3 regions of the Streptomyces chrestomyceticus JCM 4735 genome follow, and region 2 is predicted to be linked to each of the others. Evidence: riboswitches for the same ligand, from Rfam matches in the RefSeq annotation. Region 2 holds a riboswitch; each other region holds the start of a gene.
What was found. A riboswitch is a leader RNA that binds a small molecule or an ion and turns the genes downstream of it on or off. The one in region 2 is predicted to bind cobalamin.

Region 1 (10,502 bases), 2.0 Mb from region 2:
GGCAGTACGAGGGCGTCGACGTCCAGGCGCCGTCGGGTGAGGTGGACGAGCTGTACGAGGCCCGTGTGCAGGAGGCCGGTGGGGCGGAGCAGCACGGTTCCGGCGGGGCGCGGACCGGAGGGCAGCCGCCGCGGGACGAGACGCTCCAGCATCCGCGCTGCGTCTACCAGGTGCTGAAGCGCCACTACGCCCGCTACACCCCCGAGATGGTCGAGCGGATCTGCGGAGTGCCGCAGGAGACGTTCCTGCGGGTGTGCGAGGAGCTGACCGCCAACTCGGGCCGCGACCGCACCAGCGCCTTCGTCTACGCGGTCGGCTGGACCCAGCACTCGGTCGGCGCGCAGTACATCCGGGCCGCCAGCGTCCTGCAACTGCTCCTCGGCAACATCGGCCGCCCCGGCGGCGGCATCCAGGCCCTGCGCGGCCACGCCTCCATCCAGGGCTCCAGCGACATTCCCACCCTCTTCAACCTGCTGCCCGGCTACCTGCCGATGCCGCACGCCCACGCGCACGAGGACCTGGACACCTTCGTCCGGTCGAGCCGTACCGTGAAGGGCTTCTGGGGCAACATGCGGGCCTACTTCGTCAGCCTGCTCAAGGCGTACTACGGTGACGCGGCCACCGCCGACAACGACTACTGCTTCGGCCACCTGCCGCGCCTGACCGGCGCCCACTCCACGTACGAAACCGTCATGGCGCAGCTCGACGGCACCTGCAAGGGCTACTTCCTGATGGGGGAGAACCCCGCCGTCGGCTCCGCCAACACCCGCCTGCAACGCCTGGGCATGGCCAACTTGGAATGGCTGGTCGTCCGGGACTTCTCGCTCATCGAATCGGCGACCTGGTGGCAGGACGGCCCGGAGATCGAGACCGGCGAGCTGCGTACCGAGGACATCGGTACCGAGGTGTTCTTCTTCCCTGCCGCCGCGCACACCGAGAAGTCCGGCTCCTTCACCAACACCAACCGCTGGGTGCAGTGGCACCACACGGCCGTCGAGCCCGAGGGCGATGCCCGCAGCGACCTGTGGTTCATGTACCACCTCGGCCGGCGCATCAAGGCGAAGCTGGCCGCCTCCACCGACCCCATGGACCGGCCCGTACAGGACCTGACCTGGGACTATCCGGTGCAAGGGCCGTTGGAGGAGCCGGTTGCCGCGGCCGTCCTCGCCGAGATCAACGGGTTCGGCCCGGACGGTGGACCGCTGAGCGCGTACACGGAGCTGAAGGACGACGGCTCGACGAAGTGCGGCTGCTGGATCTACTGCGGCGTCTACGCGGACGGCGTCAACCAGGCGGCCCGCAAGAAGCCGCACACCGAACAGGACTGGGTGGCCGAGGAGTGGGCCTGGGCCTGGCCCGCCAACCGCCGCATCCTCTACAACCGCGCCTCGGCCGCCCCGGACGGCACCCCCTGGAGCGAACGCAAGGCGTACGTGTGGTGGGACGCGGAGGAGGGGAAGTGGACCGGGCACGACGTGCCGGACTTCATTCCCGACCGCGCGCCCGACTACGAGCCGCCGGACGACGCGACCGGGCCCGACGCCTTGCGCGGCGACGACCCGTTCATCATGCAGGCGGACGGCAAGGGCTGGCTGTACGTGCCGGCCGGCCTGGTGGACGGGCCGCTGCCCACCCACTACGAGCCGCAGGACTCCCCGTTCGGCAACGCCCTGTACCCGTCGACACCGCGCTCGCCGGTCCGCCGCCTGCACCCCACGAGGGCAACCGCTACCACCCCAGCGGCGACGAACCGGGCGCCGACGTCTACCCGTACATCGTCACCACCCACCGGCTCACCGAGCACTTCACCGCGGGCGGCATGAGCCGCTGGTCGCCCTACCTCGCCGAACTCCAGCCGGAGATGTTCTGCGAGATCTCCCCGCAGCTCGCCGCCGAACGCGGCCTGGAGCACCTGGGCTGGGCCACCATCATCACCGCGCGCAACGCCATCGAGGCGCGTGTCCTGGTCACCCGGCGGATCTCCGCCCTGACCGTGCAGGGCCGCACCGTCCACCAGATCGGGCTGCCCTTCCACTGGGGACCCAACGGCGTGGTCACCGGCGACGCCGCCAACGAACTGGTGGCCATCGCCCTCGACCCCAACGCCCACATCCAGGAGGACAAGGCGCTCACCGCCGACATCCGGCCGGGCCGCCGCCCCCGCGGGCCCGGCCTGCCGGAACTGGTCGCGGCCTACCGGCAGCGCGCCGGCATCGACGAGACCACCGGAACGGAGCCCCGCCCGTGACCGACCACCTGCTCGGCGACCACCTGCCCGGCGACCGCTTGCTCAGCGGTGTCGAACCGGACCCGGCCGGGGACGCCGGCCACTCCGGAGCACCGCCCCGTACCGGCTTCTTCACCGACACGTCCGTGTGCATCGGCTGCAAGGCGTGCGAGGTCGCCTGCAAGGAGTGGAACGCCCTGCCCGAGGACGGACTGTCCCTCTCGGGCATGAGTTACGACAACACGCTGGGGCTCGGGGCCTCTACGTGGCGGCATGTGGCCTTCATCGAGCAGGAGGTGCCGGCGCGTGACGGGGCGGAGGCGCCGGTGGGTGGCGGGCCGCCCACCGCTGAAGGGCGTACGCGACTGCCGCTGGCCGACACGGATGACGGGAGCGGTGGAGCTACCGGCGGCGGTACCGGTGGTGAGCTGCGCTGGCTGATGGCCTCCGACGTCTGCAAACACTGCACCCACGCCGCGTGCCTGGACGTCTGCCCCACCGGCTCGCTCTTCCGTACCGAGTTCGGCACGGTCGTCGTCCAGGAGGACATCTGCAACGGCTGCGGCTACTGCGTCCCCGCCTGCCCGTACGGCGTCATCGAGCAACGCCCCTCCGACGGCCGCGCCTTCAAGTGCACGATGTGCTACGACCGGCTCGGCGCCGGGCAGGAACCCGCCTGCGCCAAGGCGTGCCCGACCGAATCCATCCAGTACGGGCCGCTGGACGAACTCCGCGAACGGGCCGCGCTCCGCGTCGACCAACTGCACGCGGCAGGCGTCACCGACGCGCGGCTGTACGGGCACGAGCCGGACGACGGTGTCGGCGGGGACGGCGCGTTCTTCCTGCTCCTCGACGAACCCGAGGTCTACGGACTGCCGCCGGACCCCGTCGTCACCACCCGCGACCTGCCCGCCATGTGGAAACACGCGGGCGCCGCGGCGCTCTCGCTGGCGGGCGGTATCGCGCTGGCTTTCGCCGGGCCCGCGCTGAAGCAGTTCGGCCGTGCCGCCGGAGCCACCGGACGGAAGGGACGGCGATGAGGGAAGAGGGAGCGAAGACGGAAGAGGAAGCGATGAACGGCTCCGATGTCACGCGCGAGGGCTCCGAGGGCGGGCTGCCGGGCCGTGCCGCCGCGCCGGAGATGCTGCGTGGCGGGCCGGGCGCCGACGGGAGAGGGCGGCGCAAGGGCGGCAAGCGTGGTCGTGGCGGGCGCGGTGAGCAGCTCATGGCGCCTCCGGCCGACTTCCAGTCGTACTACGGCCGGCCGGTCATCAAGGCTCCGGCCTGGCGCGCCCGGGACATCGCCGGGTACTTCTTCCTCGGCGGTCTGGCCGGCGCCGGATCGGTACTGGCCGCCGGAGCCCACGCGACCGGCCGTACCACCACCGCCACCGCGATGAAGGTCTCCTCCCTGGTGGGGGTCTCCCTGTCCACCGCCGCACTCGTCAACGACCTCGGCAGGCCCGGCCGGTTCGCGAACATGCTCCGGGTGGTCAAGCCGACCTCTCCGATGAGCGTCGGCTCCTGGCTGCTGGCCGCGTACGGGCCCGCCGCGGGCGCCGCGGCCGCCTCGGCGGTCACCGGGAAGCTGCCCCGGGCGGGCGCCCTGGCGACCGGTACCGCGGCGCTCCTCGGACCGGCCGTCGCCACCTACACCGCGGTCCTCGCGGCGGACACCGCCGTCCCCGCGTGGCACGGCGCGCACCGCGAACTCCCGTACCTGTTCGCGGCATCGGCGACGGCCGCCGCCTCCGGGATGGCCCTCGTCGTCGGTCCCGTACGGGAGACAGGGCCCGCCCGGTGCGCCGCGGTACTGGCCGCGGTCGCCGACGAAGCGGTCACCAAGGCCGTCGAGCGGCGTCTCGGCATGGTCGCGGAGACCTGGCACCAGGGGCGGGCCGGCACACTGCTCCGCACGGCGCGGACCCTCACCGCGGCCGGAGCCGCCGTCGGCGCCGCCTTCGGAGGCCGGTCCCGCACGCTGGCCGCCGCGGGCGGGCTGGCCCTGCTCGCCGGTTCCGCGTGCACCCGCTTCGGGGTCTTCGCGGCCGGTATCGCCTCCGCCGAGGACCCGAAGTACACCGTCGTACCCCAACGGGCGGCCAAGGAAGCCCGCCGCACCACACCGACGCACAGCGCGGAGAGGACACAGCCCACATGACCCGCACACCCCACACCGACGAGCCGGCCCAGGTCGTGCTCAGTGCTCAGTCCTCGGCCGACGCCGAGGCCGTGTTCAGCACGCTGCGCAGTTGCTTCGACTCCGACCGCGCCGACGGCGACACCGCGCACGACCAGCCGCACCGGCCCGGTCACCCGGTCGTCTGGACCGAGACCTTCGAGACCTCGGAAGTCCGCGGCGACGTCCGGCCGAACGCGGACCTGTCCGCCGCCGTCACCGCCGACCTCCAGGGCAGCCACTTGGCGGTGGACCGGCTGCGGGACGTGCTGACGCGCGCGTTCTCCGTCCGTACGGAAGGCACGGTGTCGGGCGACCAGGAGGTCGAGCTCCAGATCGTCCTGGAGAGTACGGGGCAGAGCTGACCCTCTTCCGGCGAAGTATGTGTGCCGCGGGCGGGTGCGGAGCAGCCTCAGTTCTGCTCCGCGCCCGCCCACGGGCGACCGGGGCCCTCACCCCGGCGTCTGTGCGCCCCGTACCAGGTGCTCCGCATACGCGTCGGCGGTGAAGGACGCCGGCGGTTCGCGCGTCAGCGTCGTACGTTCGAGGAGCGCACGGGCTTCGGCGGCCGGGGCCCGGTATGCCGAGCACCTGGGCGGGGCGGGCCGGTTCGGTGGTGGGCATGGGCGTCTCCCGGATCAGCGTGCGGGGTGTCGTTCGTGTTCGTGTGAAGGGTGCGAACGTCACGTACGGAGACTCTGGCAGTGGCACTGAATGCCATCAAGCGTGGACGGATGCCAACTTCTGCCAATCTTCCCGCCAGCCCTTGCGAAGACTGCCAAGCAAGCCGTCTACGCGGCCCGCTCCCTCCGCCACGCCACCGCGTCGGCGGTCAGCGGTGCCTGGATGGTGTAGACATCGCCGACCCGCAGGTTGTCCGGCGTGCTGTATTCGCCGTGGCAGCCGATGACGGAGACGGCGACCTGGGAATCCGGCTGCCAGAACGTCCGGTAGTACGGCGCGTTCGCCGGATCCTCCGGAATCTCCAGCAGCGGAACACCGCGCCGCTCCAGCAGACGCCGCAGCTTCTCGAACCGCAGCCTGGGAGCAAAGCGCCCGTACCGGGCCCGTATCGCCTCGTCGACGACCTTGTGCTTGCGGTGGGCCAGCCTGTGCACTTGCAAGGTGAAGTGGTGTCCCGCCCAGGGGGAGCCGACGGAATCGCGATCCCAGAAGAATTCGGGCAGGGCATAGGAATATCCCAGGCTCTGCTCACCGAATCTGTTCTCGCCGAAGTCCGGCCCGAGCACCTCGGCGACGCGTTCGGGAGAATCCGTGTACCGCAGGCCGAGCACGGTGCCGGTGGTGACGACGTCCATGTAGAACGCCAGGGAATACGGGGTCAATTGCTGTTCCTCGGCAAGTCGCGTGAAGAGGAGCAGTTTACGGTCCTCGGCGGTCAGGCGCTGTCGGCCGGAGTCGTGCGCGCCTTGGAAGCCCCCGGAAATCGGCGGGAAAAACGGCCGGGAAGGCGCGCGGACGCACCTCCCGGCCGTCACCGGGTTCACCGGATCACGACACCGGCAACTCCCCGCGCACCGTCCGCGCCGCCGTGACCAGGTTCTTCAGCGAAGCCCGCGTCTCGGGCCAGCCCCGGGTCTTCAGACCGCAGTCGGGGTTGACCCACAGCCGCTCGGCCGGGATGGCGCCGAGGCCCTTGCGCAGCAGGCTCGCCGCCTCCTCGGCGCTCGGCACGCGGGGCGAGTGGATGTCGTACACGCCCGGCCCGGCCTCCCGCGGATAACCGTGTTCGGCCAGTTCACGGGCCACCTGCATGTGCGAGCGCGCGGCCTCCAGGCTGATCACGTCGGCGTCGAGATCGTCGATGGCCTGCACGATGTCACCGAATTCGGCGTAGCACATGTGGGTATGGATCTGTGTCCGGTCCCGCACACCACTGGTGGTGAGCCGGAACGCCTCGGTGGCCCAGGCGAGGTACGCGGGACGGCCGGCGGCGCGCAGCGGCAGCGTCTCGCGCAGCGCCGGTTCGTCGACCTGGATGACCGAGGTGCCGGCCGCCTCCAGGTCGCCCACCTCGTCGCGCAGGGCCAGCGCCACCTGCCGGGCGGTGTCGCCGAGCGGCTGGTCGTCCCGGACGAACGACCAGGCGAGCATGGTGACCGGGCCGGTCAGCATGCCCTTGACCGGACGGTCGGTGAGCGACTGCGCGTACCGCGTCCACCGCACCGTCATCGGCTCGGGCCGCGAGATGTCGCCCGCGAGGACCGGCGGACGGACGTACCGCGTGCCGTACGACTGGACCCAGCCGTGCTGCGTGGCGAGGTACCCCGTCAGTTGCTCGGCGAAGTACTGGACCATGTCGTTGCGTTCGGGCTCGCCGTGCACGAGGACGTCGATGCCCGCCTCCTCCTGGAAGGCGAGCACCTCACGGATCTCGTTCGCGATGCGCTCCTCGTACCCGGCGGTGTCGAGGCGCCCCGCCCGCAGGTCGGCGCGCGCGGTGCGCAGTTCGGCGGTCTGCGGGAAGGAACCGATGGTGGTCGTCGGGAGCAGCGGCAGGCCGAGGTGGGCCCGCTGGGCGGCGGTCCGTTCCCCGTACGGCGCGGAGCGGCGGCCGTCGGCGTCGGTGACGGCGGCGGTACGGGCCCGTACGGCGGGGTCGTGGGTGATCGCGGAACCGGCGCGGGACGCCAGGTCCGCGCGGTTGGCGGCCAGTTCGGCGGCGATCGCGTGGGTGCCGTGCGCGAGGCCGCGGGCGAGCGTGGCGATCTCGGCGGTCTTCTGCCGGGCGAACGCCAGCCAGCGCAGGACCTGCGGGTCGATGTCCCGCTCGGCGGTGGCGTCCAGCGGTACGTGCAGCAGGGAGCAGGAGGCGGCCACGTCGACCCGGCCGGCCAGGCCCAACAGCGTACCGAGCGTGGCCAGCGACTTCTCGTAGTCGTTGATCCAGATGTTGCGGCCGTTGACGACACCGGCGACCAGCCGCTTGCCGGGCAGCCCGCCGACGGCGGCGAGCGCGTCCAGGTTGCCCGCCGCGGCCTCGGTGAAGTCCAGTGCGAGACCGTCGACAGGCGCCTTGGCGAGCACCGGCAGCGCTTCGCCGAGCTGGTCGAAGTACGAGGCGACCAGCAGCTTCGGACGGTCGGTGAGCGCGCCGAGGACGCGGTAGGCGCGCTCGGTGGCGTTGAGGTCGGCCGGGGTGTGGTCCTGCACCAGGGCGGGCTCGTCGAGCTGTGCCCACTCGGCGCCGGCCGCACGCAGGTCCGCCAGCACTTCCGCGTAGACGGGCAGGAGCCGGTCGAGCAGGGTCAGCGGGTCGAAGTCGGCGGCGACACCGGGGGCCGGCTTGGCCAGCAGGAGGTAGGTGACCGGGCCGACGAGGACCGGGCGCGGCGTGTGGCCGAGCGCGAGCGCCTCCCGCACCTCGCCTACCTGTTTGGCGGAGTCGGTGGCGAAGACCGTGTCGGGACCCAACTCGGGAACCAGGTAGTGGTAGTTCGTGTCGAACCACTTGGTCATCTCCAGCGGCGCCACGTCCTGCGTGCCGCGCGCCATGGCGAAGTAGCCGTCCAGGGCGTCGGCGTCGACGGCGGCGCGGTGCCGTTCCGGGACGGCTCCGACCATGACGCTGGTGTCCAGCACATGGTCGTAGTACGAGAAGTCACCGGTCGGCACCTCGTGGATGCCGGCGTCGGCCAACTGCTGCCAGTTGGAGCGGCGCAGGTCGCGCGCGGTCTCCCGGAGGGCGTCCGCGGTGACGCGGCCCTTCCAGTACCCCTCGACGGCCTTCTTCAGTTCCCGGTGCTGTCCCTGGCGGGGGTAGCCGTACACGGTGGCCCGTGCTGCCGCGGCTGCGGGCTTCGCTGTCACGGAACTCTCCTTCGCGAGCGTGATCTTCTCCGAGCCCGGTGACCGGACGAGAACGCGAAGGAATGACGCGCCGGGCGAGCCACGGAGCGTCCGACGACACCCGTGCCCGCCTGCCATGACACGCCGACCCGCCCTCGAAGGTCACCGGAAGGTCCGCGCACGTACGGACGCGCGCGGGCAACGGGCAGGTCTTCGGACTCGCGGGCACGCCTGCCGGAACGTCACGTCGTCCGGCGGGCACCTACTGGCCGTCGCTTCCCGGATCCGCGGCCCGGATCCAGTGCGTATGACGGCGGTCGTTCCCGCTCACCGCTGCGGGGCAGTCCCGGATTCCCACCGGGTTCCCTCTTACGACGCGCCTGCCTGGCGGGCAGGGCGAACCAGTTGCACCGGACAGCGTAGATCGGCTGCGCCTGGTGCCGACACCCCTGTTCACATGGTGGTATGTGAGGTGAGACACGGGGGAGGGGTGGGCAGGGGTGGGAACGGGCGGGTGCGGCGGGGCCGAGGTTGAGGTTCCGTACGGTGCCCTGGATGCGTACGCCTCCCGGATGCGTACGGTGCCCCGGATGTGTCTGGATCGGTGCTCACCGGGCATGCCGGGGGTCTGAACAATGGAACATCTCTCGGTTGGGCCGTGCATCGGCGGGCCGTCCGCCGAGCTCTGGTGCTGTACGTCGGAAGCAGGAAGCACGGGTACGGACACCGGCATCGCACGCCGGGGCGGCACTGCCGTCCCAACCGGCCCTGGCTCCGGAGCCGAAGAAGGAGGACCCGGCATGCCCGGCACCCACGAGCACCAGCACCCGCACTCGGAGGCATGGAAGACCGCGCTCACCGTGCTGCAAGAGGTCGCCCCGCCCGCGATCCCGGAGAGCGCGCACGTGTCGACCGTCCAGATCGAGTATCCGCCCGGCGACCAGGGCGCCCCGCCGCACCGCCACCCCGGTCCGGCCTTCGGCTACGTGGTGGAGGGCGAGATGCGCTTCGAGTTGGAAGGCGAGCCGGAGCGGATCGTCCGCGCCGGGGAAGCGTTCTGGGAGCCCGGCGGCGACGTCATCCACTACCAGGACGGCAACGCCCGCACCGACACGCGCCTGCGCTTCGTCGTCACCATGCTCTGCGAGCCGGGGCAGCCGATGTTGGTCCTGGTCGACGACGAAGAACTCAAACAGCGCGCCCACCTGCGCGCACCCCGGCAGTCCTGACGCCTCTCCGCCCCAGCGGGCGCCCACAGCGCGAGGAGTTCACGAAGTGAAGATCGTGGTCATCGGAGGCACCGGCCTCATCGGGGGCAAAGTGGTCGGCAAACTCACCGAGCGCGGTCACGAGGCCGTGCCCGCCGCGCCCAGTACGGGCGTCAACACCCTCACCGGCGAGGGCCTCGACACCGTGCTGGCCGGAGCCCAGGTGGTCGTGGACGTGGCCAACTCGCCCACCTTCGAGGAGTCGGCGGTCCTGGAATTCTTCACCACCTCCACCCGCAACCTGCTGGCCGCCGAGGCGAAGGCGGGCGTCACGCACCATCTGGCGCTGTCGATCGTCGGCATCGACGGCCTGCCCGACAATGGCTACTTCCGGGCGAAGGCGGCCCAGGAGCGGCTGATCAAACAGGGGCCGGTTCCCTACTCGATCCTCCGGGCGACCCAGTTCTTCGAGTTCGTCAAAGGCATCGCCGACACTGCCACGGACGGTGAGACCGTACGCGTACCACCCGTGCTCTTCCAGCCCATGGCTGCCGAGGACGTAGCCGAAGCGGTGACCAAGGCCGCCGTGGAATCCCCGCAGAAGGCCACCACCGAAGTGGCCGGCCCCGAAGTCTTCCGCTTCGACGAACTCATCACCCGAGCCCTGCACGCCTGGCACGACCCCCGCACGGTCGTCCCCGACGCGCATGCCCGCTACTTCGGCTCCGAGCTGACAGAGCGCAGCCTCGTACCGGACGAGGGCAGCGCCCGGCTGGCCACCATCCGGTTCGACGACTGGTTGCGTACTTCTTCTTGAAGGCGGCGCGGGCGGGAGACAGTCATCGACAGGGGTACCTCCAGCAGTCCCCAACTCTCGTACGGAGCGGCGCCTTCAACCGGCCCGGTGGGCCCCCCGCTGACTCCCGTTGGTGACCGAACCCAAACCACCAACACCCCCTCCCCCGCAGTACCCTCAACTCACTCACCCACCCATCTCCGTCCCCCCCCGAAAGGCAGGACATGCAAGACGTACGCCGGGCCCGTACGACCGACCACACCACACTCGTGGAGTGCGTCC
Region 2 (10,502 bases):
ATCCGGTCTCGCTGCGCCGCATCATGGTCGACCTGATAGCGGAGTACGCCCGGCACAACGGCCATGCCGACCTGCTGCGCGAGCGAATGGACGGGGCGACCGGGCGCTGACCGGGACCGGGGCGCGCCCCGACGCCCTCGTCACCTCATCGCCTCGTCACGTCGTGACCCGCCGGGCGTACACCTCTATCTCGATCTTCATCCGGGGATCGGCGAGACCGCACACCATCATCGTGGCGGCCGGCCGGACCTCGCCGAAACAGCGCCGCAGGACCGGCCAGCAAGGCTCGAAGTCCGCGCGGTCGGGCAGGAGGTAGCGCACCCGCACCACGTCGGCGAAGCCGCACCCGGCCTCGGTCAGCGCGGCCTCGATGTTGCGCAGGCACTGCTCGGCCTGCTGCACCACGTCATCGGAGATCGTCATGGTCGTGTAGTCGAACCCGGTCGTCCCGGACACATGCACCCAGTCGCCGTCCACCACGGCACGGGCGTAGCCGATCTGCTCCTCGAAGGCCGAACCGCTGAGAACCGCACGTCGCTCTGTCATGCGCCGAACGCTAAGTGACCATCATCCGTACGTTCAACAGAAAGCGACCGACGCCGGTGGCGTCGGTCGCTTCAGGGGAGGCCGGCTGTCGCGGGCTGCTCAGTACCAGTTGTGGGACTGCCAGAACTTCCAGGCGTCGCAGGGGCTGCCGTAGGTGGAGTTCATGTAGTCCAGGCCCCACTTGATCTGGGTCTCCGGATTGGTCTTCCAGTCCGCGCCCGCGGAGGCCATCTTCGAGCCCGGCTGTGCCTGCACCAGGCCGTAGGCGCCGCTGGACGGGTTGGTGGCGGTCGGGTCCCAGCCGCTCTCGCGCTCGACGATGTTGCTGAAGCACTGGTACTGGGCCTGGTCCGGGATCAGCTTGTGCGCCGCGGCCTTGGCGTCGCTCGCGCTCGCGGAGGACGGTGCCTGCGCGGGGGCGGCGGCCTGGGCCGGCGTGGCGCCGAAGGCGACGGCCGAGGCGCCCAGGGCGACGGCGCCGGCGGCGACGACGGCCTTCTTGCGGGCGGCGAGACGGCTGGTGATCGTGGACGAGGTGACGCTCACGGGAGGGGAACCTTCCGACGGGTGCAAGGGGCGCCGCCGAGGCTGCGGCCAGGGGGGAAGAAGCACGCTGCGCTCGGCGACGACATCCACCCTGGGAAGTGGTCGGCGGGGTTGGCAATACCCGGACGTACTAGTGGATCTCGCACGCGAGGTGAAAGGTCCCACCCGTTCCGGCCCGCGGCGGAGCGGATCGACGGGAGGGGAGGGTCTACGAAAGGGGGTCGTACGGGGGCGGAAGTCCTGTGGGTGGGGTCACACGGGGGTGGGTGAGGGTAAGGGCCCATATTGGGCATTGGGCCTTACTGTCGGCCCTGGCTCAGAGTCCCTTCACCCCTTGCTGCTGCTCCGGCTTCGGGGGTGTCGGTTCCGGGCGGTCGAACGTCGCCGGGGCGTCGAAGGCCGCGCGGCGGGTGGCGCGGCGCAGGGCCTTGAGGAGGGTGGGGCCGAGGGTGAGGGTGAGGATCACCGTGACCGCGGCCCGGGGCAGGTCCCAGCCCAGCGAGGTCGCCAGGCAGTAGGCGACGAAGCGCGCCAGGTTCTCGGGCAGCGGGTCGCCCGGCACGAAGGAGACGCCGGTGGCCAGGCCGCCGATGTAGGGCCAGCCCTGGAGGTTCATGACCAGGCCGTACAGGACGGCGGAGACCCCGCCGTACACCGCGATCATGACGATTTCGCGGCGGCCGCGCAGCCGGTCCGGGCCCGGCAGCAGGCCCGCGCCCATCGCCACCCACCCCATCGACAGCATCTGGAACGGCAGCCACGGCCCCACCCCGCCGGTCAGCAGCGCGGAGGCGAACATCGACACCGAACCGAGCACGAACCCGAAGCCCGGCCCCAGTACCCGCCCGGACAGCACCATCAGGAAGAACATCGGCTCGATGCCGGCGGTGCCCGCGCCCAGCGGCCGCATCGCCGCGCCCGCGGCGGCCAGGACGCCGAGCATGGCGATGGCCTTCGCGTCGAGGCCGGGCGCGCCGCCCGTCGCCGAGGACGCCGAGGTGTCGGCGATCGTGGCCACGACGACGGCGAGCAGCAGCGGCAGCAGGGCCGCGAACAGCCACGGCGCGTCCTTGGAGTGCGCGAGGCCGGAGGCGGAGCCGGCCAGCAGGGGCCAGCCGAAGGCCATCACGCCGATGGCGGAGATCAGGACGAGCGCGGCAACGGCGCGCGGGCCCAGCCGTACCGCGCGTGCCTGCCGGTCCGGCGGAGCGGGGAGCGTACGGGTCATGCCGTGGCCTCCAGGGCGTGGGCGACCTGGGGCACGGTGAGCCACGGCAGCGGCGCCAGCACCTTGGAGACCTGCGGGGCGAAGGCGGGCGAGGAGACGACGACCTCGGCGGTCGGGCCGTCCGCGACGATCTCGCCGTCCGCGAGGATGACGACCCGGTGGGCCAGCTCGGCGGCCAGTTCGACGTCGTGGGTGGCCAGGACGATCGCGTGCCCCTCGGCGGCCAGCCCGCGCAGCAGCTCCACGAGACGGCCCTTGGCCGCGTAGTCCAGACCGCGGGTCGGCTCGTCGAGCAGGAGCAGCGGCGGCCGGGCGGTCAGGACGACGGCCAGCGCGAGGGCGAGCCGCTGGCCTTCGGAGAGGTCGCGCGGGTGGGTGCCGTCCTGTACGTCCGGGAGCAGCCGGGTGACCAGGCCGCGGCAGGTGCCGGGGGCGGCGTCCGCGTCGTGGTCGGCGGCGGCGCACTCGGCGGCGACGGTGTCCGCGTACAGGAGGTCGCGCGGCTCCTGCGGTACGAGGCCGACGTGCCGCAGCAGCGTGCGCGGTGCGGTGCGGTGCGGAGCCGCGCCGCCGACGCGCACCGAGCCGGCGGCGGGCTCGTGCATGCCGACGAGGGTGGTGAGCAGGGTGGACTTGCCCGCGCCGTTGCGGCCCATGAGGGCGATCGTCTCGCCGGCGCGGACGGTCAGGCCGACGCGGTGCAGGGCGTCGGTCCGGCCGCGCCGTACGGAGAGTCCGACGGTCTCGGCGGCGAGCGGGCCACCGGAGCCCTCGGACGCGGATGCGGACGCGGACCCGGATGCGGACGCCTGCCCGGACCCGGAACCGGACCCGGAACCGGACCCGGCCCCTGACGTCGCTCCGCCCCGGAGGCGGTCCTCGCGGCGGCGCCACCGCCCGAAGCGCTTACGGGCGGAGCCGGCGACCTCCGGGCCGGGGCCGGTGCCGGCACCGGTGTCGAGACCGGACGTCCCGGGACCGGCGCCCACCTCCGTCACTGCCTCCGTCACGGCCGCCGCCCCGGGAAGCCCTCCGTTTCCCCCCGGCTCCACCCCGGCCAGCCGCTCGCGCAGCGACGACGCCTTGCGGCGGGCGTCGCGTACCGAGAGCGGCAGCGGTGACCAGTGGGCGAGCCGGCCCAGGGCCACCACCGGCGGGTGGACGGGGGAGACGGCCATGATGTCGGCGGGCGCGCCGACGACCGGGGGCGCGCCGGGCGCGGGCAGCAGGATGACCTGGTCGGCGTACTGGACGACGCGCTCCAGCCGGTGCTCGGCCAGCAGGACCGTCGTCCCGAGGTCGTGCACCAGGCGTTGCAGCACGGCGAGCACCTCCTCGGCGGCGGCCGGGTCGAGGGCCGAGGTCGGCTCGTCCAGGACCAGCACCTTGGGGTGGGTGGTGAGCACCGAGCCGATGGCGACGCGCTGCTGCTGCCCGCCGGAGAGCGTGGTGATGGCGCGGTCGCGCAGGTCGGCGAGGCCGAGGAGGTCCAGGGTCTCCTCGACGCGGCGCCGCATGACGTCCGGGGCCAGGCCCAGCGACTCCATGCCGTACGCGAGTTCGTCCTCGACGGTGTCGGTGACGAAGTGGGCGAGCGGGTCCTGGCCGACGGTGCCGACCACGTCGGCCAGTTCGCGCGGCTTGTGGGTACGGGTGTCCCGGCCGGCCACGGTGACGCGGCCGCGCAGGGTGCCGCCGGTGAAGTGCGGCACGAGGCCGCAGACGGCGTTCAGCACGGTGGACTTGCCGACGCCGGAGGGGCCGACGAGCAGGCACAGTTCGCCTTCGGGCACGGTCAGGTCGATGCCCTGGACGGCGGGTTCCGCGGCGTCCCCGTAGGTGACCGACACCTGGTCGAAGCGGATCACTGAGGGGACTCCTTCGTGTGCGGCGCGCCCTGCGCCGGAGACTTCCTTACCCGTGCCCGCCCGGCACCCGGCTCTCCTGACCCCGACCCCGGCCCCGGCTCCGTCTCCACCTCGGCCCCCGCCGCCCGCTGCGGCAGCGGTGCGACGAACGCCGGGAGCAGCCCCACCAGGACACCGGCCGCGGGCCACAGCGGGAGGACGGGCGCGGTGAGCGGGACGGCGGGCGGGTGCAGGGCGGCCGGGTCGTAGGAGTTCGCCCAGATCGTCAGGGCGGCCACCGCGATGCCGGAGCCCGACACCAGCCAGGCGCGCACACCCCACCGGTCGGGCCGGTAGCGGCTGCGTACGGACCGGCGGCCGCCCAGCCACAGTCCGGCGAGGGCCGCGGCGAGCCCGGCGAGCAGCACCGGCAGGCCGTACGCGGCCCCGGTGTCGGCCAGCAGCCCGTACGTACCGGCGCAGACGCCGAGCAGGCCGCCGAGGGTGAGGGCGGTGGTGGTGTGCCGTACGGCGGGCGGCACCTGCGCCGTACGGCCGTAACCGCGCGCGTCCATCGCCGCCGCCAGCGACACCGAACGTTCCAGCGCGCCCTCCAGGACCGGCAGCCCGACCTGGAACAGCGCCTTGACGCCCCGGTCCGGGCGGCCGCGCAGCCGGCGCGCCGCCCGCAGCCGCTGTACGTCGGCGACGAGGTTGGGTGCGAAGGTCATCGCGACGACGACCGCGACGCCCGCCTCGTACAGGGCGCCCGGCAGGGACTTCAGCAGGCGTGCCGGGCTGGCGAGCGCGTTCGCGGCGCCGACGCAGATCAGCAGGGTGCCCAGCTTCAGCCCGTCGTAGAAGGCGAAGAGCATGCCCTCGGCGGTGACCCGGCCGCCGATGCGCACCCCGCGCGCCCACTCGGGCAGCGGCACTTCCGGCAGTGTCACCAGGGTGTGCGTGCCCGGGATGGGCGAGCCCAGGAAGAACGCGAAGACCAACCGGATGACGATCACCAGCAGGCCGAGTTTGAGGAACGCGCCGTACGAGCGGGCCCACGGCGCGTCCGTGCGGCGCGCCGCGACGACGTACCCGGCGACGCCGATCAGCAGGCCCAGCAGCAGCGGGTTGGTCGTCCGGGACGCCGCGGTGGCCAGGCCCAGCGCCCACAGCCACCAGGCGCCCGCGTGCAGCGCGGTGGAGCGGGTGGCGCGGGGGACGCCGAGGGCGCGGGCGCTCATCCGCGGCGGCGGCGAGCCTGCCACCCGGCCGCCGCGCCCAGGACGACCAGGACGGCGAGGCCACCGATCAGTCCGGCGGAGGGGCCGCCCGAAGCGTCGTCGTCCGCCTGCTTCCCGGCGGCGGACGCGCCGTCGGAAGCACCCGGGTCCGGCACGCCGGAGGCGGAAGCGGAACCGGAAGCAGCACCGGAAGCCTTGTCCGCGCACCCCGCCTTCGGATATCCGGCGATCGCGCACAGCAGCGCGTTCGCGTCGTACCGCAGCGGCTTGGCGACGGCCGCCAGCGCGTCACCGACCGTCCCGTCCTCGGGCAGCCGGGCGCACTCCGTACGGACCGGTGGCGGGTTCTCCCCGGCCGCCGCCTCCGCCTTCGTGCCGAAGTCGAGGACCAGGCCGACGCGCTTGGTGCCGTCCTGCGCGGGCGTCTGCCCGCAGATCGCGGCGAAGTCCGCGGCCCGGCGCGGCTTGCCGGCCGCCGCCGAGTCGGCGCTGACGGTGAAACGGAAGCCCGCCACGGCGCCGTCCCGGGGGCGGCTGGTGGCCGGCCCCTCGGTCGCGTACGACCAGCCGCCGTCCCCGGAGGCCGGGGCGCCGGCGGCGGGCCCGTCCCAGAAGGACCAGTAGCGGTACTCCTGCGCCTGGGCGGGCGCCGCGCCCAGGCCCGTGACCGTACCGGCCAGGGCCAGGGCGCCGAGGAGGCGGGCGGAGCGGGACCGCGGCAGGCGCATCAGACGTCGCTCTTCTTCCGGCGGCCGCTGAGCAGGAACCCGGCGCCGATGCTCGCCACGAACACGATGCCGAAGATCCACCACACGCCGGAGTTCTGGTCGTCCTGGTCCTGCGCGTCCTTCTCGGGCGCGGCGGACGGCGCGGAGCTGCCGGCCGGCTTGGGGCCGGTGGCGTTGAGCTGCGCGACCAGGTCGGCGCCGCCGAAGGAGCGCGGGTCGGCGCCCGCGGCGTGCGCGGCGAGCACCAGTTGCGCGTACGCGGCCGGGCCGGCCTCCTTGGCCCAGTTCGCGGAGTTCTTCTCCAGCCACTTCAGCGGCGCCTGCGCGGCGGCCCCGTGCGACCCGGCGGCGAGGGCCACCACGGCGTCGGCGGTGTTGCCGACGTCGGGCTGGTCCTCGGCGCCGGGCATCGCGGACTTCAGGTGCTGGCCGTTCGCGCCGAGCACCGCGGCCAGGTAGGCGGCGCCGCCCTCGGCGGCCTGCTTCGGGTCCCGCTTCGCGTCCTTGTCCGCCGCCCCGCCGTCACACTTCAGGGGCTTCACCGGCTCGTTGACGTCCTTGCCCGCCGGGTCGACCACGAAGCCGTCGCCCAGCCCGCCGAGCACGGCGGCGGCCGTGGCGTCCGCGTTCGGGGCCAGCTTGCCGTCCTTGGGCTGGAAGGCGAACGCGCCGCGTTCCCCTTCCTTCGCGTCGCAGCCGAGCTGGAAGGTGACCAGCGCGTCGTACGGGGACTTGCCGCCCTTCCGCACGGACTCCGGCTTCTCACCCGCCGCCTTGAGCGCGCCGATCACCACGGAGGTGGAGTTGGCGTCACTGGGCGAGCCGCCCGTCGAGGGCCAGCCGCCGTCGTCGTTCTGTACCGACTTCAGCCACTTCACGGCCTTCTGTACGGCGTCGTCGTGCCCGCCGAGCGCGGCCAGCGCCTGTACCGCGGCGCTCGTCTGGTTGGTGTCCCGCATGGTCTTGTCGTCGCACGCCTTGGCCGGGTCGGCGCGGTAGGCGCTGAAGGCGCCGTCGGAGCACTGCTGCCCGGCGAGCCAGTCGACGCCCGTCACCGACGGACGCACCCCGACGGTGCGCTGTGCGAGGAGGGCGAGCGACTGCCGCCACACGCCGTCGTACTGCGGGTCCTTGGTGCCGTACAGCCCGTCGGGCAGCTTCGACGCCTGCGCGGCCGGCGCGGGGGAGTCGGCGGCCGCCACGGGGGTACCGGCCGCGCACAGCACGGCGGCGCCGGCCAGCGCCGCGGCGGCGCGGCGCGCCAGGGCGGCGAAGGTGGGGGCCGTGGAAGCCCTGGGAGCCAGGGGAGCCTGGGAAGCCGTGGTGGCCATCGGGTCGGTGCCTCTCGGGTCAGGTCGCTGCGGTGGGTCCGCGGTGGGCCGGTGGTGGGTGCTGCGGTGGGTGCGCAGCCGCACTCGGACGCCCCGCCGCCCGCCGGTCGACGACCGGCCGCGGTGGCACCGGGCTCAGCTCCGCATACCTCGACGGTGCCGCGCGCCGGGCGTCCGCGCGAGGAGGCGCGGCCTTCCGGCGGCGGGAGCCTTGGTCGTGCCCCAGCGGGTGCTCCGGCTCGGCGGGCGCACGGCGGCCGTACGTCCCGGATCACGGTTGCGGGTCAGCGCCGGATTTCCACCGGCTTCCCCCGATCGGGCACAGGATGAAATTGTCTCGCACACCTTAACCGGCGGGCCGGGCGAGCCCCGGGTACGGGCTGCCCGGCAGACGCCCGCCTCACACCGCCCGGTACGTCACCGGCTCCGGCCCCGGCACCGCCTCCGCCAGCCCCAGCCGCACCAGCCGCCGCAGATGCGCCTCCGCCTCCGCGACCGCGATGGTGCGCGACGCGTACGGGATGCGCTCCCACGGCCGGTTCCACTCCATGGCCTCGGCGAGCTGCCACGGAGTGCGCGGTACGGCGAGCAGCGCGCGCAGCCCGGCCAGCCGCTCCTCGTGGTGGGCGAGCAGTTCACGGACCCGGTCGGCCGCGTCCGTGAACGCGTGCTGATGGGCGGGGAGCACCTCGGCGGGCGCGAGCCGGGCGACGCGTTCCAGGGAGGCCAGGTAGTCGCCGAGGGGGTCGCCGGGTGTCGCGTCGTCCGGGTCCTCGTAGAGCCCGATGTGCGGACTGATGCCCGGCAGCAGGTGGTCGCCGGAGAAGAGCCGGCCGTGGCCCGGCCGCCGGGCCGGGTGCTCCTCCTCCAGGTGCAGGCACACATGGCCGGGGGTGTGGCCGGGCGTCCAGACGGCGCGCAGCCGGCGGCCGGGCAGGTCGAGGAGTGCGCCGGGCGCGATCTCGCGGTCGGGCAGCGCCGCCCGCTGCCCGGGGAGGTCACGCACCGGCCCCTTGGCGCGCACCCGACGCAGGGGCGCCAGGTGGCTGTCGGGCGCGCCGGCCGCGGCCAGCTTGGCGATCAGGTGGTCCAGCCACCGGCCGGGTTCGGCCTCCCGGGTACGGCGTACGACGGCGGCGTCCGCCGCGTGCATCGCGATCCACGCGCCGGACGCCTCCCGTACGCGGGCGGAGAGGCCGTGGTGGTCGGGATGGTGGTGCGTGATGAGGACCCCGTGCAGGTCGGTGACGTCGAAGCCGCAGGCGGTGATCCCGGCGGTCAGGGTGTCCCAGGCGTCCGGGTCGTCCCACCCGGTGTCCACGAGGACGGGGCCGCGGCCGGTCTCCAGGAGGTGGACGAGGGTGTGGCCGAGCGGATTGTCCGGGATGGGGACGGCGATCGACCACACGCCGCCCCGGTGGTCGGTCACCCGGGGTCCGGCCGCCGCCGTCCCGGTCCGGGCCGCTGCCGTCATCCGCCGCACCTCCGCGTCCGCGCGGACGTGCCGCGCCCCCGTACCGAGCACCGTACCGAGCCCTCCGTGCCGGAGCCCGTGCCGAGCATTGCCCAGCATAACTAGAACTGGTATCAGTCCTGATGCAGCGTCAGAAACTCTCCGCGCCAGCCCGGTTCGCCACTACATCCCGTCCGACCCCCAGGAGGCGGCAGCCATGAGCGCACTCGTCGAGTACGAACAGCTCTACATCGGCGGCGAGTTCACCGACCCGGCCGGCGGTGGCACCATCGAGGTGGTCTCGCCGCACACCGAGCAGGTCATCGGCCGGGTGCCGCACGCCTCGCGGACCGATGTGGACCGGGCCGTCTCCGCGGCCCGCGCCTCCTTCGACTCCGGGGAGTGGGCGCGGACGCCGCTCGCGGAGCGGATCGCGGTGGTCACGCGCGTCAAGGACGCCTTCGCCGTGCGCAGCGAGGAGATCGCCAGGGTCATCAGCGCGGAGAACGGCACCCCGTACACCTCCAGCGTGATGGTGCAGGCGCTGGCCGCGATGATGGCGTGGGACGCGGCGATCACCGTCGCCCGGGACTTCCCGTTCGAGGAGCGCCGGGCCGGTGTGCTCGGGCCGCTGCTGGTGCGGCGTGAGCCGGTGGGGGTGGTGGCGGCCGTGGTGCCGTGGAACGTGCCGCAGTTCACCGCGGCGGCCAAGCTGGCGCCGGCGCTGCTGGCCGGCTGTTCGGTGGTCCTCAAGGTGTCGCCCGAGACGCCGCTGGACGCCTATCTGCTGGCGGACATCGTGAGCGAGGCCGGGCTGCCGCCGGGCGTGCTGTCCATCCTTCCGGCGGACCGGGAGGTGAGCGAGTACCTGGTCGGGCACCCGGACGTGGACAAGGTGGCGTTCACCGGGTCGGTCGCCGCGGGCCGGCGCGTCATGGAGGTCGCGGCGCGCCATCTGACGCGGGTGACGCTGGAGCTGGGCGGCAAGTCGGCCGCCGTCATCCTGCCGGACGCCGACCTGGACGCCGCGGTGGCGGGCATCGCGCCGTTCGCGTGGCTGGTCAACGGGCAGGCGTGCGTCGGGCAGACGCGGATCCTCGCGCCGCGCGAGCGCTACGCCGAGATCGCCGAGCGGTTCACCGCCGCCGCGTCCGCCCTGCGCGTGGGCGACCCGCTGGACCCGGCGACCGAGATCGGGCCGCTGGTCGCCCGGCGCCAGCAGCAGCGGTCGCTGGACTACATCGCCCTCGGGCAGCGCGAGGGCGCCAAGATCCTGACCGGCGGCGGGCGGCCGGAGGCGATGGAGACCGGCTGGTACGTGGAGCCGACCCTGTTCGGCGAGGTGTCCAACTCCATGCGCATCGCCCGCGAGGAGATCTTCGGCCCGGTGATCTGCCTGCTGCCGTACGAGGACGAGGCCGAGGCGGTCCGGATCGCCAACGACTCCGAGTACGGGCTGTCCGGCTCGGTGTGGACCGCGGACACCGAGCGCGGCATCGACGTCGCCCGGCGGGTGCGGACCGGTACGTACTCCGTGAACACCTTCAGCATCGACATGCTGGGTCCGTTCGGCGGATACAAG
Region 3 (10,502 bases), 610 kb from region 2:
TGCCCCTGAGGCATTAAGCGGCCCTCCGAGTGGTGTGGTGGTTGCCCTGCCCGCGGACGTCGCGGACGAGCGCGGAGACGCTGTCCGCGCGCAGTTCGTCGAGGGTGACGGCGGTGCCCTGGAGGTCGCGGGCCAGCTCGCCCGCCAGACCCAGCCGTACCGGCCCGGCCTCGCAGTCGACGACCACCGAGGCGACGCCCTCCGCGCCCAGCAGCCGTGCGGCGCGCGAGGTGCGCACCAGCGGCTCGGGGCCGCCGGTGGACCGCCCGTCGGTGACGACCACCAGCAGCGGCCGGCGCGAGGCGTCCCGCAGCCGTTCGACCCGCAGCACCTCGTGGGCCTTGAGCAGGCCCGCGGACAGCGGTGTCCGGCCGCCGGTGGGCAGCGACTCCAGCCGGGCCGCGCCCGCCTCCACCGACGAGGTCGGCGGCAGCGCCAGTTCGGCCTCGGCACCGCGGAAGGTGATCATGCCGATCTTGTCGCGCCGCTGGTAGGCGTCGAGCAGCAGCGAGAGCACCGCGCCCTTGACCGCGCTCATCCGCTTGCGCGCCGCCATCGAGCCGGACGCGTCCACGACGAAGAGCACGAGGTTGCCCTCCCGGCCCTCGCGCACCGCCTCGCGCAGATCGTCCCGGCGCACCACCAGGCCCGGGCCGCGGCGGCCGCGCGCCACCTGGTGCGGTGCGGCGGCCTGCACGGTCGCGGCCAGGTGCAGCTTGGTCAGGGTGCCCTGCGGGCGGCGGGCGCCGGTGGTCCGGCCGTGCGCCGTACGGGCGCGGGAGCGGCGGCCGTCCGCGCCCTCGCCGAGCCCCGGCACGTCCAGCCGCCGGGTACGGAACGGCTCCCCCGCGCCGACGGCGGCCGTCTCGCCGCCCTCGCCCGGAGCGTTGTCCGTGTCGCCCTCGGACTGTGCCTTCGGGTCGGCCGGAGCCGGGTCGGACTCCGGGCCTTGCGCCTGCTCGGGCAGTTGCGGCTGGTCGGGACCCTGCGGCTGGTCGTGCGGGGTCTGGGCGTCCTCGCCCTGCGGGCCGTCCGTGCCGCCGTCGCCGTCCTGCGGCGGCTGACCGCCACCGGGGCCGTCGGGGCCGTCGTCGGGGCCGCCGTCCGGGTCGGGTTCCGGGTCGTCGTCCTCGTCGGCGGCGAACTCCTCCAGCGTCTGGTCGAGCTTGTCCTCGTCCAGGCCGGGAGCGTCGAACGGGTTGCGGCGGCGCCGGTGGGGGAGCGCCAGCAGGGCAGCCTGCCGTACGTCCTCCTCGCGGACCTCCGTACGGCCCGCCCAGGCGGCCAGCGCGCTGGCGGTGCGCGCCATCACGATGTCCGCGCGCATACCGTCCACCTCGAACGCAGCGCAGACGGCGGCGATTTGCCGCAGCACCGCGTCCCCCAGGACGACATCCGGCAGCAGCGCCCGCGCGGCGGCGATCCGCTCCCGCAGCTCGCCCTCCTCGACGGCCCAGCGCGCGGCGAAGCCCTCCGCGTCCGCGTCGTAGGCCAGACGGCGCCGCACGACCTCGACCCGCTGGTCCGGCTCGCGGGACGCGGCGACCTCCACGGTCAGCCCGAAACGGTCCAGCAACTGCGGCCGCAGCTCGCCCTCTTCCGGGTTCATGGTGCCGACGAGCAGGAAGCGCGCGGCGTGCCGTACGGAGACGCCCTCGCGCTCCACGTACGAGGCGCCCATGGCGGCGGCGTCCAGCAGCAGGTCCACGAGGTGGTCGTGGAGGAGGTTGACCTCGTCGACGTACAGGATGCCGCGGTGCGCGTCCGCCAGCAGGCCCGGCTCGAACGCCTTCACGCCTTCCGACAGCGCCCGCTCGATGTCCAGCGCGCCGACGAGGCGGTCCTCGGAGGCGCCGACGGGGAGTTCGACCATGCGGGCCGGGCGGTCCTCCGCGCCGGCCGCCTCGTGGGGACCGTCCGGACAGGCCGGGTCCGGCGCCGCCGGGTCGCAGGAGAAGCGGCAGCCGGTGACGACGGGGACGTCCGGCATCAGCGCCGTCAGGCCCCGCACGATCGTCGACTTCGCGGTGCCCTTCTCGCCGCGGACGAGCACCCCGCCGATGGCCGGCGAGATGGCGTTGAGCAGCAGGCTCAGCCGCATGTCGGACATCCCGACGACCGCGGTGAACGGGTAAGGGACCGATGCCATTAAGGAGTACCCCCTTCGAGGGTCGTGCGAGGTGCGGGTGCGGGGGAGGCCGCGGCGGGGGCGGCCGGGGTGCGGGGCGGCGGTATCGGCGGCGCCCCCGGTGGTACGAACGGCAGCCCCGCCGGTACGCCGTCCTCGATGAGCCGCAGCAGCGCCGCCGTGTCCGCGTGCTCCTCGATCAGGTCGCCCAGCTTGTCGAGCTGCTCCTCGCGCAGTGCGGCGAAGCTGGTGTCCGGCGCCGGGTCGAACGCGCGGCCCGCGTCGGCGGCCACCCGCCGCAGGAACGCCCGCCGGAAGCCGTCGCTCTCCAGTGAGCCGTGCCAGTGGGTGCCCCAGACGGTCCCGGAACGGCATCCCGCCAGGAAGGGCTCCCCGCCGTCGATCTCCGCCACGCCATGGTGGATCTCGTACCCCTCGACCGGCTCGCCCAGCGCCTCGCCGGACGGCCGGGCCAAAGCCTTCTCCACCGCGAACCGGACGCGTACGGGCAGCAGGCCCAGCCCGTCCACCGTCCCGGCCTTCGACTCGACCTCGTCCTCGATCCGCTCGCCCAGCATCTGGAAGCCGCCGCAGATGCCCAGCACCGGGCGTCCTTCCGCGGCCCGCCGCCGCACCGCGTCCGCGATGCCGCGCTCGCGCAGCCACTGGAGCGCGCGGACGGTGCCTCGGGTGCCGGGCAGGACGACGAGGTCGGCGTCGGCCAGTTCCTCGGGGCGGTCCACGAAGCGCACCACGACGCCCGGTTCGGCGGCGAGCGCGTCCACGTCCGTGAAGTTCGACATCAGCGGTACGGCGGCCACCGCGACCCGCAGCACGTCGGCGCCGTGCGGCGGCGCGACGACGCTCTCGCGGACCGCGCCGCGCAGCGACACCCGGAGGCCGTCCTCCTCGTCGATGCCGAGGCCGTGCGCGAACGGCAGCACCCCGAGGGTGGGCCGTCCGGTCAGCTCCTTCAGCATGTCCAGACCGGGCTCCAGCAGCGTCACATCGCCCCGGAACTTGTTGACGAGATAGCCCGCGACCAGTGCCTGGTCCTCCCGGGACAGCAGCGCGGTGGTGCCGAAGAAGGAGGCGAACACCCCGCCCCGGTCGATGTCGCCGACCACCACGGCCGGGATACGGGCGGCGCGCGCGATCCCCATGTTCACGATGTCGGTGCGCCGCAGGTTGATCTCCGCCGGGCTGCCCGCGCCCTCGCAGATCACCGCGTCGTGCGTACGCCGCAGCTCCTGGAGGCAGTCCGTGACCGTACCGAGCAACTGCTCCTGACGGCCCGCGTGGTAGCCGCGCGCGCTCAGCTCGCCCACCGGCTTGCCCATGAGCACGACCTGGCTGCTGCGGTCACTGCCCGGCTTCAGCAGCACTGGATTCATCAGGGCGCTCGGCTCGACGCGCGCCGCCGCGGCCTGCATGGCCTGCGCCCGCCCGATCTCCGCGCCCTCGCGCGTCACGAACGAGTTCAGCGACATGTTCTGCGCCTTGAAGGGCGCCACCTTGACGCCCTTGCGGGCCAGCCAGCGGCAGATGCCCGCCGTCACCACACTCTTGCCCGCGTCGGACGTGGTGCCCGCCACCAGCAGCCCGCCGCCGAGCGGTGCTTGACCCGGTCCGTTCACGTGGCACTCCTCGCCGTCCGCACTGCGCTGCTCCCGCTGCTCACTTGGCCCTCCCGGTGGTACGGGGGCGGCGTACCGCTCCGGCCGTGATGGATCGGCCTACCGTTCCTGCCGTACGGGATCGCCGTACCGCCCCGGCCGCCAGCCGCCCCCCGACCGTGACCGCCAGCGCCAGCGCGCTCACCCGGCGCGACAGGGTCACGGCCCGCTCGATGTCCGGCACCGCGACCGGCCGGCCCGCGTCGCCGTTGAGCACCGGCCGGTGCTCGACCCGGCCGCCGTACGCCAGGGTGCCGCCCAGCCGCACCCCCAGCGCCCCGGCGAACGCCGCCTCCACCGGGCCCGCGTTGGGGCTCGGGTGGGACGGGCCGTCCTGCCGCCAGGCGCGCAGCGCGCCCCGCCGGTCCGGGCCCGCCAGCACCGCCAGCGCGGCGGTCAGCCGGGAGCCGGGGTAACCGGCCACGTCGTCGAGGCGGGCCGAGGCCCACCCGAACCGGCGGTGGCGCGGCGACTTGTGCCCCACCATCGCGTCCAGCGTGTTCACGGCCCGGAAGGCCAGCAGCCCCGGCACACCGGCGGCCGCGCCCCAGACCAGGGCGCCGACCACCGCGTCCGAGGTGTTCTCGGCGACGGACTCGACCACCGCGCGCGCCATCTGCTGCCCGTCCAGGGCCTGCGGGTCGCGCCCGCACAGGTGCGGCAGCCGCTCGCGCGCCACGTCCAGGTCGCCCGCCGCGAGCGCGCCGCCGACGGCCCGCGCCTCGCGGCCCAGCGAAGTGCCGCCCAGGACGGCCCAGGTGGCGGCGGCGGTCAGCGCGACGGAGGCGGGGAAGGCGGCGGGGGAGCGGCGTACGGCGCGGTCGAGCAGCGCGGCACCGGCGGCGGTACCGCCCGCGAGCAGCGCGGTGTGCAGGGCGCCGGTCCCTCGGTGGTCGCGCCACAGACGGCGTTCCACGGCGGCCGCGGCCCGCCCGAAGGCGGCCACGGGGTGACCGCGCCGGGGATCGCCCACGACCAGGTCGCCGAGGAAGCCGAGGGCCGCGCCGCACGCGTAGCCGGCGTGTTCGGCACGCATCGGATCAGACCGCCGTCGCGCCTCGGAGGGATGGCGTGGGGGTACGTCCAGCAGATTGCGCACTGCGGCCGGGCATGGCGGTAGGTCCTCACTCAGGGTCCGCGCCCTGGCTCGACGGGTACGGCGACGAGAGTCTCCTGGCTCCCCGGATCGGCGCTTCCCCCGGCCTTCCAGTCCGTACGGGAACCTGCGTCGCGGGACGCGGACCGTGGCCCTTGGTGGAGGGGCGCTCCCCGGTGACAGTGGCGGGACCGCGCCGGATTCTCACCGGACTTCCTCATCTGTCGCCGATTGGCTCCGGCAGTCCACCACGCTCCGCCAAGCCCGTCAACTCACGCTTGACCTGCGGCGGGGGCGGTGGTGGCGTCTGTGTCCCACGCCACAGGCGTCCGGTGGCCGCGGCGGGGATGCCGCGGCCACCGGACGCCCGGGGTGCCGCGCCTCAGGCGGCGACGATCAGGTAGATCCCGTACGCCACGGCCGCCGCGCACAGCGCGAAGCAGACGTACGCCCCGGCCCGCGCCGCCCCGCCGGAGGCGGCGGGCCCGTCGGCGGTCACCGGCGTGCCCTCCTGCTGCGGCTTGCGGGACGTGCCGACGATGCCGAGGGTGAACAGGCCCACGATCCCGACCGTCACGAACAGCGTGACGCCGAAGACCTGGCCGAGGGCGGCCCAGTCGATGCTCATTGCGTTCTCGTTCCTTCGTGAGAGCCGTGCGGCCGGGTCAGCCGGCGGCCGAGCCGGCCTTGGCGCGGCGCCGGGCGCTCTTCTCGTGCGGGCGGGCGGCCACCGGGACGGCGATCACCGGGGCGGTGCCGACCGGGTCCGTGATCCGGGTCTCGGCGACCGTGGGGGCCGGGATGGCGACCGGGCCCGCGGGCGGCGGCGAGACGGCCTGCAGGGCGGCGGTGACGACACCGGCGGGCTCGGCGGCCGGGCCCTCGTTGACGTTGGTGTGGTCCACCGGCTTGCGCCGGGAGGCCGCCCAGATCGCGCCGCAGACGGCGAGCGCCAGCACGGCGACGGTCGCGATGCCCCAGTCGCCCTGGTCCGCCAGGAGAGCGGCGCCCGCCGCGACCAGCCCGGCGGCCGGCAGCGTCAGACCCCAGGCGGCGGCCATCCGGCCCGCCGTGGACCAGTGCACCACGCCGCCCTTGCGGCCCAGGCCGGAGCCCATCACCGAACCGGAGCAGACCTGGGTGGTGGAGAGCGCGAAGCCGAGGTGGGAGGAGGCCAGGATGGTGGCCGCGGCGCCGGTCTGGGCGGCGAAGCCCTGCGGCGGCTGGATGTCGGTGATGCCCTTGCCCATCGTGCGGATGATCCGCCAGCCGCCCAGGTACGTGCCGAGCGCGATGGCCAGGCCGGCCGAGGCGATGACCCACAGCGGCGGGTCGGCGTGCGGGGCGACGACGCCGCCGGTGATCAGTGCGAGGGTGATCACACCCATCGTCTTCTGGGCGTCGTTGGTGCCGTGCGCGAGGGAGACCAGCGCGGCCGAGGCGATCTGCCCGGCGCGGTAGCCCTTGGCGGTGTCCTCCTCGGCGCGGTTGCGGGCCAGCCGGTAGGTCAGCCGGGTCGCGGCGGTCGCGGCCAGACCGGCCACGATCGGCGCGGCGACGGCCGGGATGAGGACCTTCATGACCACGGCGCCGCCGTGCACGCCGCTCGGGCCGACGGCCACCAGGGTGGCGCCGATCAGACCGCCGAAGAGGGCGTGCGAGGAGCTGGAGGGGAGCCCGGCCAGCCAGGTGACCAGGTTCCAGACGATGGCGCCGACCAGCCCGGCGAAGATCACTTCTGGTCTGATGCCGGCCGTCTCGTCGATGATCCCGCCGGAGATGGTCTTGGCGACCTCCACCGACAGGAACGCGCCGACCAGGTTGAGGACCGCCGACATCGCCACCGCGATCTTGGGCTGGAGTGCCCCGGTGGAAATGGTGGTGGCCATGGCGTTGGCCGTGTCGTGGAAGCCGTTCGTAAAGTCGAACACCAAGGCCGTGACGATCACGATCCCGATGAGAAGCGTGATGTGTTCCATTCACCCAGGCAATCAGTTCGTTGGGCAGTGACGCTCGGGACCGTACGGACGACGGGTGAACGGAAGGTGAACTGGGGCGGGCGCCGCAGTGACGCCCCCGCAGGGGTGGTGCGGAGGCGCCCGTACCGTCGCCCGGGCCCCATGCGTACCAGCACGGACGCCTCGTGTGCCGCAGGCGTGCCGGAGGCGGGTGAGACGCGGGGCCGGGCGTGTCGGGCGCGTACCGGCGGCGGGTGCGTCGGCGGGTCAGCCGCGCGCGAAGCGCCGCAGCCCGGTGACCGTACCGTTCCACTTGTTCTGGTCGCCGGGCAGCGCGCCGGACCCGGCGTGCTGCCAGATGCTCGGGTACACCCAGCCGGCGGGCAGCTTGCCCGGGGTGCTGTGCCAGCGGGCCAGCCACAGGGGGTGGGTGGCGGCGAACGTCCGGCTGCCGCCGGTGCAGCCGTTCCACCACCGGGCCGTCGTGTAGATCACCGGCCGCCGCCCGGTCTGCCGCAGCATCTCGTTGCTGAATTGGCGGACCCACCGGACCAGCGCCGTGCCGGTCATCCCGTAGCAGGCGTGCTCCCGGTCGTACGGGTTGTGCTCCAGGTCGAGCGCCGGGGGCAGCGTCCAGCCGTCCGCCTTCCAGCGGCCGCCGTGCCGCAGGAAGTACCGGGCCTGCGCGCGCCCGGAGGACGCGTTCGGGACGCCGAAGTGGTACGCGCCGCGCAGCAGGCCCGCCTTGCGCGCGCCGCGGTACTGCCGCGGGAAGTGCGGGCTGCGGTACCAGGTCGACTCGGTGGCCTTCACGTACACGAAGCGGCCGCCCTTCGCCCGTACGGACTTCCAGTCGACGTTCCCCTGGTGCGAGGAGATGTCGTGCCCGGCGGGCTTGCCGGCGGCCTCGGCGGCGGGGGCCGTGGGCAGGGCGGTGGACAGGACGCCGGAGAGCGTGCCGAGCGCCAGGGCCCCGGCGGCGAGCCGGCGCCGTCGGCTGCGCGCGCGGCGGGGCGGGTGCTGGGCGTCGGGCGGGTGGTGGGACGGCTGCTGCGTACCGGACAGGCGGTCGCGGTCACGGGCCATGGCTGCTCCCCCAGGAAGTCCCCCGGACGGCTAGGTGCATGACGGATGACTACGTGCGTGACGGGCGGCTGCACGGGCATGACAGGTGGCTGCCCATGCATGACGGGCGGCGACGTGCATGACAAAGCTCCGGAAGCGTACCGAGAGATCCACACAAGACGGTCGTCACTCGGTCAAGTCCGCCCGAGGTACCGCCGGTCCGACATGGCGGATACCGGAGGGCCAGGATCCGCCCCCCGGCTTCCCACCAGCCCCGTACGGTGTCGGCAGCCCCGCGCGCACCACGTCCGCGCGCCCCCCACCGGGCCCCGCCCGCACCGCACACCGGAGGCACACGCATGACGGACCCGGAAGCCCTCGACCACGCCTGGGACGAGCTGGTCGCCACCGCCCGCCGCACGGTCGCCGACGGCCTGGTCGTCGGCACCTCCGGCAACGTCTCCGTCCGCGTCGGCGACCTCGTGCTGGTCACCCCCAGCGGCGTCCGCTACGACCGGCTCGGGCCCGGCGACCTCACCGCCGTGGACCTCGAAGGCCGCCAGGCCCGCGGCACGCTGCGGCCCACCAGCGAACTCCCCATGCACCTGGCCGTCTACCGGGCCACCGGCGCCACCGCGGTCGTGCACACCCACGCCGTCCACGCCACCGCCGTCTCCACCCTCGTCACCGAGCTCCCGCCGGTGCACTACATGACCGCGGCCCTCGGCGGACCCGTCCGCGTCGCGCCGTACGCCCTCTACGGCACCGAGGAGTTGGCCGGGAACATGCTCGCCGCCCTGCGCGACCGCACCGGCTGCCTCCTCCGGAACCACGGCACCATCGTCTACGGCGACACCCTTGACGAGGCGTACGACCGCACCGCCCAGCTTGAGTGGATGTGCCGCGTCTGGCTCGCCGCCGCCTCGCTGCCCGGCCGCATGCCCAGCCTGCTCACGCCGGAACAGCTCGACGCGGCCGGTGAGCAACTGCGCGGTTACGGGCAGCGCCGCTGACGTACGGCGCCGGGCGACGGCGGCCGGGCCCGGACGGCCGCCCGCGGGCCCGCCCACCGTCACCCGGGCGCTCCCGCCCACTGGCCGAGGCCGCGGCGCCCGCCCACACTGGGGAGGATGCGTCTGGGTACCGCGGCAGCAGCCGCCACCACGGTGATCGGTACCGGCGCGGCCGCGGTGGCGGCCGGCCGGTACGCCAGCGACATGGTCCTCAAACCCGCGCCCGACCGGCCGCTGCCGGGCGACCCCCGGCTCACGGTGCACGCCACCGGCCCCGGGCGGATCACCCTCACCCGCAGCCTCGCCTCGCTGCGGCCCGGCACCTACGGCCTCACCGGTGCGGGCGGCCATGCCGTCGTCGGCCCCCTCCTGGACGATGTGCCGCACCCGGCGGACACGGTCGTCCGCCGTCTGGAGCGGGTCACCCACGGCACCCTCCAGCCGGGCGCGCGGATGCGCCTGACCCCCCAGGTGCACATCGGCAACCCGCGCGACGCGCTCGGCCTCGACTGCGCCGACGTCGACATCCCCGGAGAACTGGGGGCGCTGCCCGCCTGGTTCGTACCGGGCGACCGGGAGACCTGGGTGATCACCGTGCACGGCCTGGGCACCACCCGGGAACACCCCATGGTGGTCATGCCGTTCCTCAGCGACCAGCGGCTGCCCGTCCTCGACCCCGCCTACCGCAACGACGTCGGCGCCCCGCACACCGCCGACGGCATCAGCCACCTCGGCGACTCCGAGTGGCGCGACCTGGACGCCGCGATCCGTTACGCCGTCCAGTACGGCGCCGAACGCGTCGTCCTGCACGGCTGGTCCACCGGCGCCTCCATGGCCCTGCACGCCGCCGCCAACTCCGCGCTGCGCGACCGCATCGCCGGCCTCGTCCTGGACTCACCGGTCCTGGACTGGCAGGCCACCGTCCGCGCCCTGGCCGCCGCCCGCCGCGTCCCCCGCCCGCTGCTCCCGCTGGCCGTACGCGCCGCCGAGGGCAGCACCGGGCTGCACGCCGGACGGCTGGCCGAAGCCTGGACCGCCGACCTGCTCACCGTGCCGACCCTGCTGATCCACGGACCGCACGACTCCCTCGCCCCCTGGGCGGCCTCCCGCGAACTGGCCGCCCGCCGCCCCGACCTGATCACCCTCCACCCCGTACCACACGCCCCCCACGCCGCCATGTGGAACGCCGACCCGGCCACGTACGAGGAAACGCTCCGCCGCTTCTTGACGCCGCTTATGTGAGGTGGGTGGGGGCTTTGGGGCGAGGGGAGCTCTGGGGCCCGGTGGTTCCCGCGCCTTCCCAGCCCATTTCTTCCGCCCCCGGCCCGGCCGTCCCACGCCCTCCCGGCCGTTCCGCTTCCGTACCCCCTCCGCGCCGCGGCCCGGGCATCGTGCCCGTGCGTTCGACGGCGACTTGCCCGGGTTGTGACGGCCTGTCCGTGCGGGTCGTGGTGGCCGGGCGGGCCGGGGTGACCCGTTCCTACGGACGGTGGCCACACCGGGCGCGTCCCGGGGCCGCCCCCTCGTACGGCCTGCGGCCACTCCCCGTACAGCCTCCGGTGACCC

Region 1: another riboswitch for cobalamin. It lies ahead of metE (5-methyltetrahydropteroyltriglutamate--homocysteine S-methyltransferase); the one in region 2 lies ahead of EJG53_RS29175 (prenyltransferase/squalene oxidase repeat-containing protein).
Region 3: another riboswitch for cobalamin. It lies ahead of EJG53_RS31805 (cobalamin biosynthesis protein); the one in region 2 lies ahead of EJG53_RS29175 (prenyltransferase/squalene oxidase repeat-containing protein).

What each region holds. Positions count from the first base shown of each region.
Region 1 covers NZ_BHZC01000001.1:8,667,421-8,677,922, forward strand. The annotation lists partial or broken gene fdh (formate dehydrogenase) at 1-2,248, shown strand, start outside; gene EJG53_RS37480 (4Fe-4S dicluster domain-containing protein) at 2,245-3,267, shown strand; gene nrfD (NrfD/PsrC family molybdoenzyme membrane anchor subunit) at 3,300-4,388, shown strand; gene EJG53_RS37490 (hypothetical protein) at 4,385-4,771, shown strand; gene EJG53_RS37495 (hypothetical protein) at 5,198-5,752, opposite strand; gene metE (5-methyltetrahydropteroyltriglutamate--homocysteine S-methyltransferase) at 5,919-8,237, opposite strand; cobalamin riboswitch at 8,404-8,637, opposite strand; gene EJG53_RS37505 (cupin domain-containing protein) at 9,017-9,445, shown strand; gene EJG53_RS37510 (SDR family oxidoreductase) at 9,492-10,241, shown strand; gene EJG53_RS37515 (GNAT family N-acetyltransferase) at 10,445-10,502, shown strand, end outside.
Region 2 covers NZ_BHZC01000001.1:6,654,983-6,665,484, forward strand. The annotation lists gene EJG53_RS29140 (DinB family protein) at 1-110, shown strand, start outside; gene EJG53_RS29145 (RidA family protein) at 157-546, opposite strand; gene EJG53_RS29150 (aggregation-promoting factor C-terminal-like domain-containing protein) at 646-1,092, opposite strand; gene EJG53_RS29155 (ECF transporter S component) at 1,409-2,320, opposite strand; gene EJG53_RS29160 (ABC transporter ATP-binding protein) at 2,317-4,188, opposite strand; gene EJG53_RS29165 (energy-coupling factor transporter transmembrane component T) at 4,185-5,408, opposite strand; gene EJG53_RS44000 (EGFR-like transmembrane domain-containing protein) at 5,405-6,136, opposite strand; gene EJG53_RS29175 (prenyltransferase/squalene oxidase repeat-containing protein) at 6,136-7,467, opposite strand; cobalamin riboswitch at 7,675-7,803, opposite strand; gene EJG53_RS29180 (MBL fold metallo-hydrolase) at 7,868-8,941, opposite strand; gene EJG53_RS29185 (aldehyde dehydrogenase) at 9,138-10,502, shown strand, end outside.
Region 3 covers NZ_BHZC01000001.1:7,269,538-7,280,039, forward strand. The annotation lists gene cobO (cob(I)yrinic acid a,c-diamide adenosyltransferase) at 1-14, opposite strand, end outside; gene EJG53_RS31795 (putative cobaltochelatase) at 14-2,149, opposite strand; gene EJG53_RS31800 (cobyric acid synthase) at 2,149-3,765, opposite strand; gene EJG53_RS31805 (cobalamin biosynthesis protein) at 3,806-4,840, opposite strand; cobalamin riboswitch at 4,972-5,118, opposite strand; gene EJG53_RS31810 (hypothetical protein) at 5,283-5,528, opposite strand; gene EJG53_RS31815 (inorganic phosphate transporter) at 5,566-6,879, opposite strand; gene EJG53_RS31820 (lysozyme) at 7,126-7,944, opposite strand; gene EJG53_RS31825 (class II aldolase/adducin family protein) at 8,283-8,936, shown strand; gene EJG53_RS31830 (alpha/beta hydrolase) at 9,054-10,178, shown strand.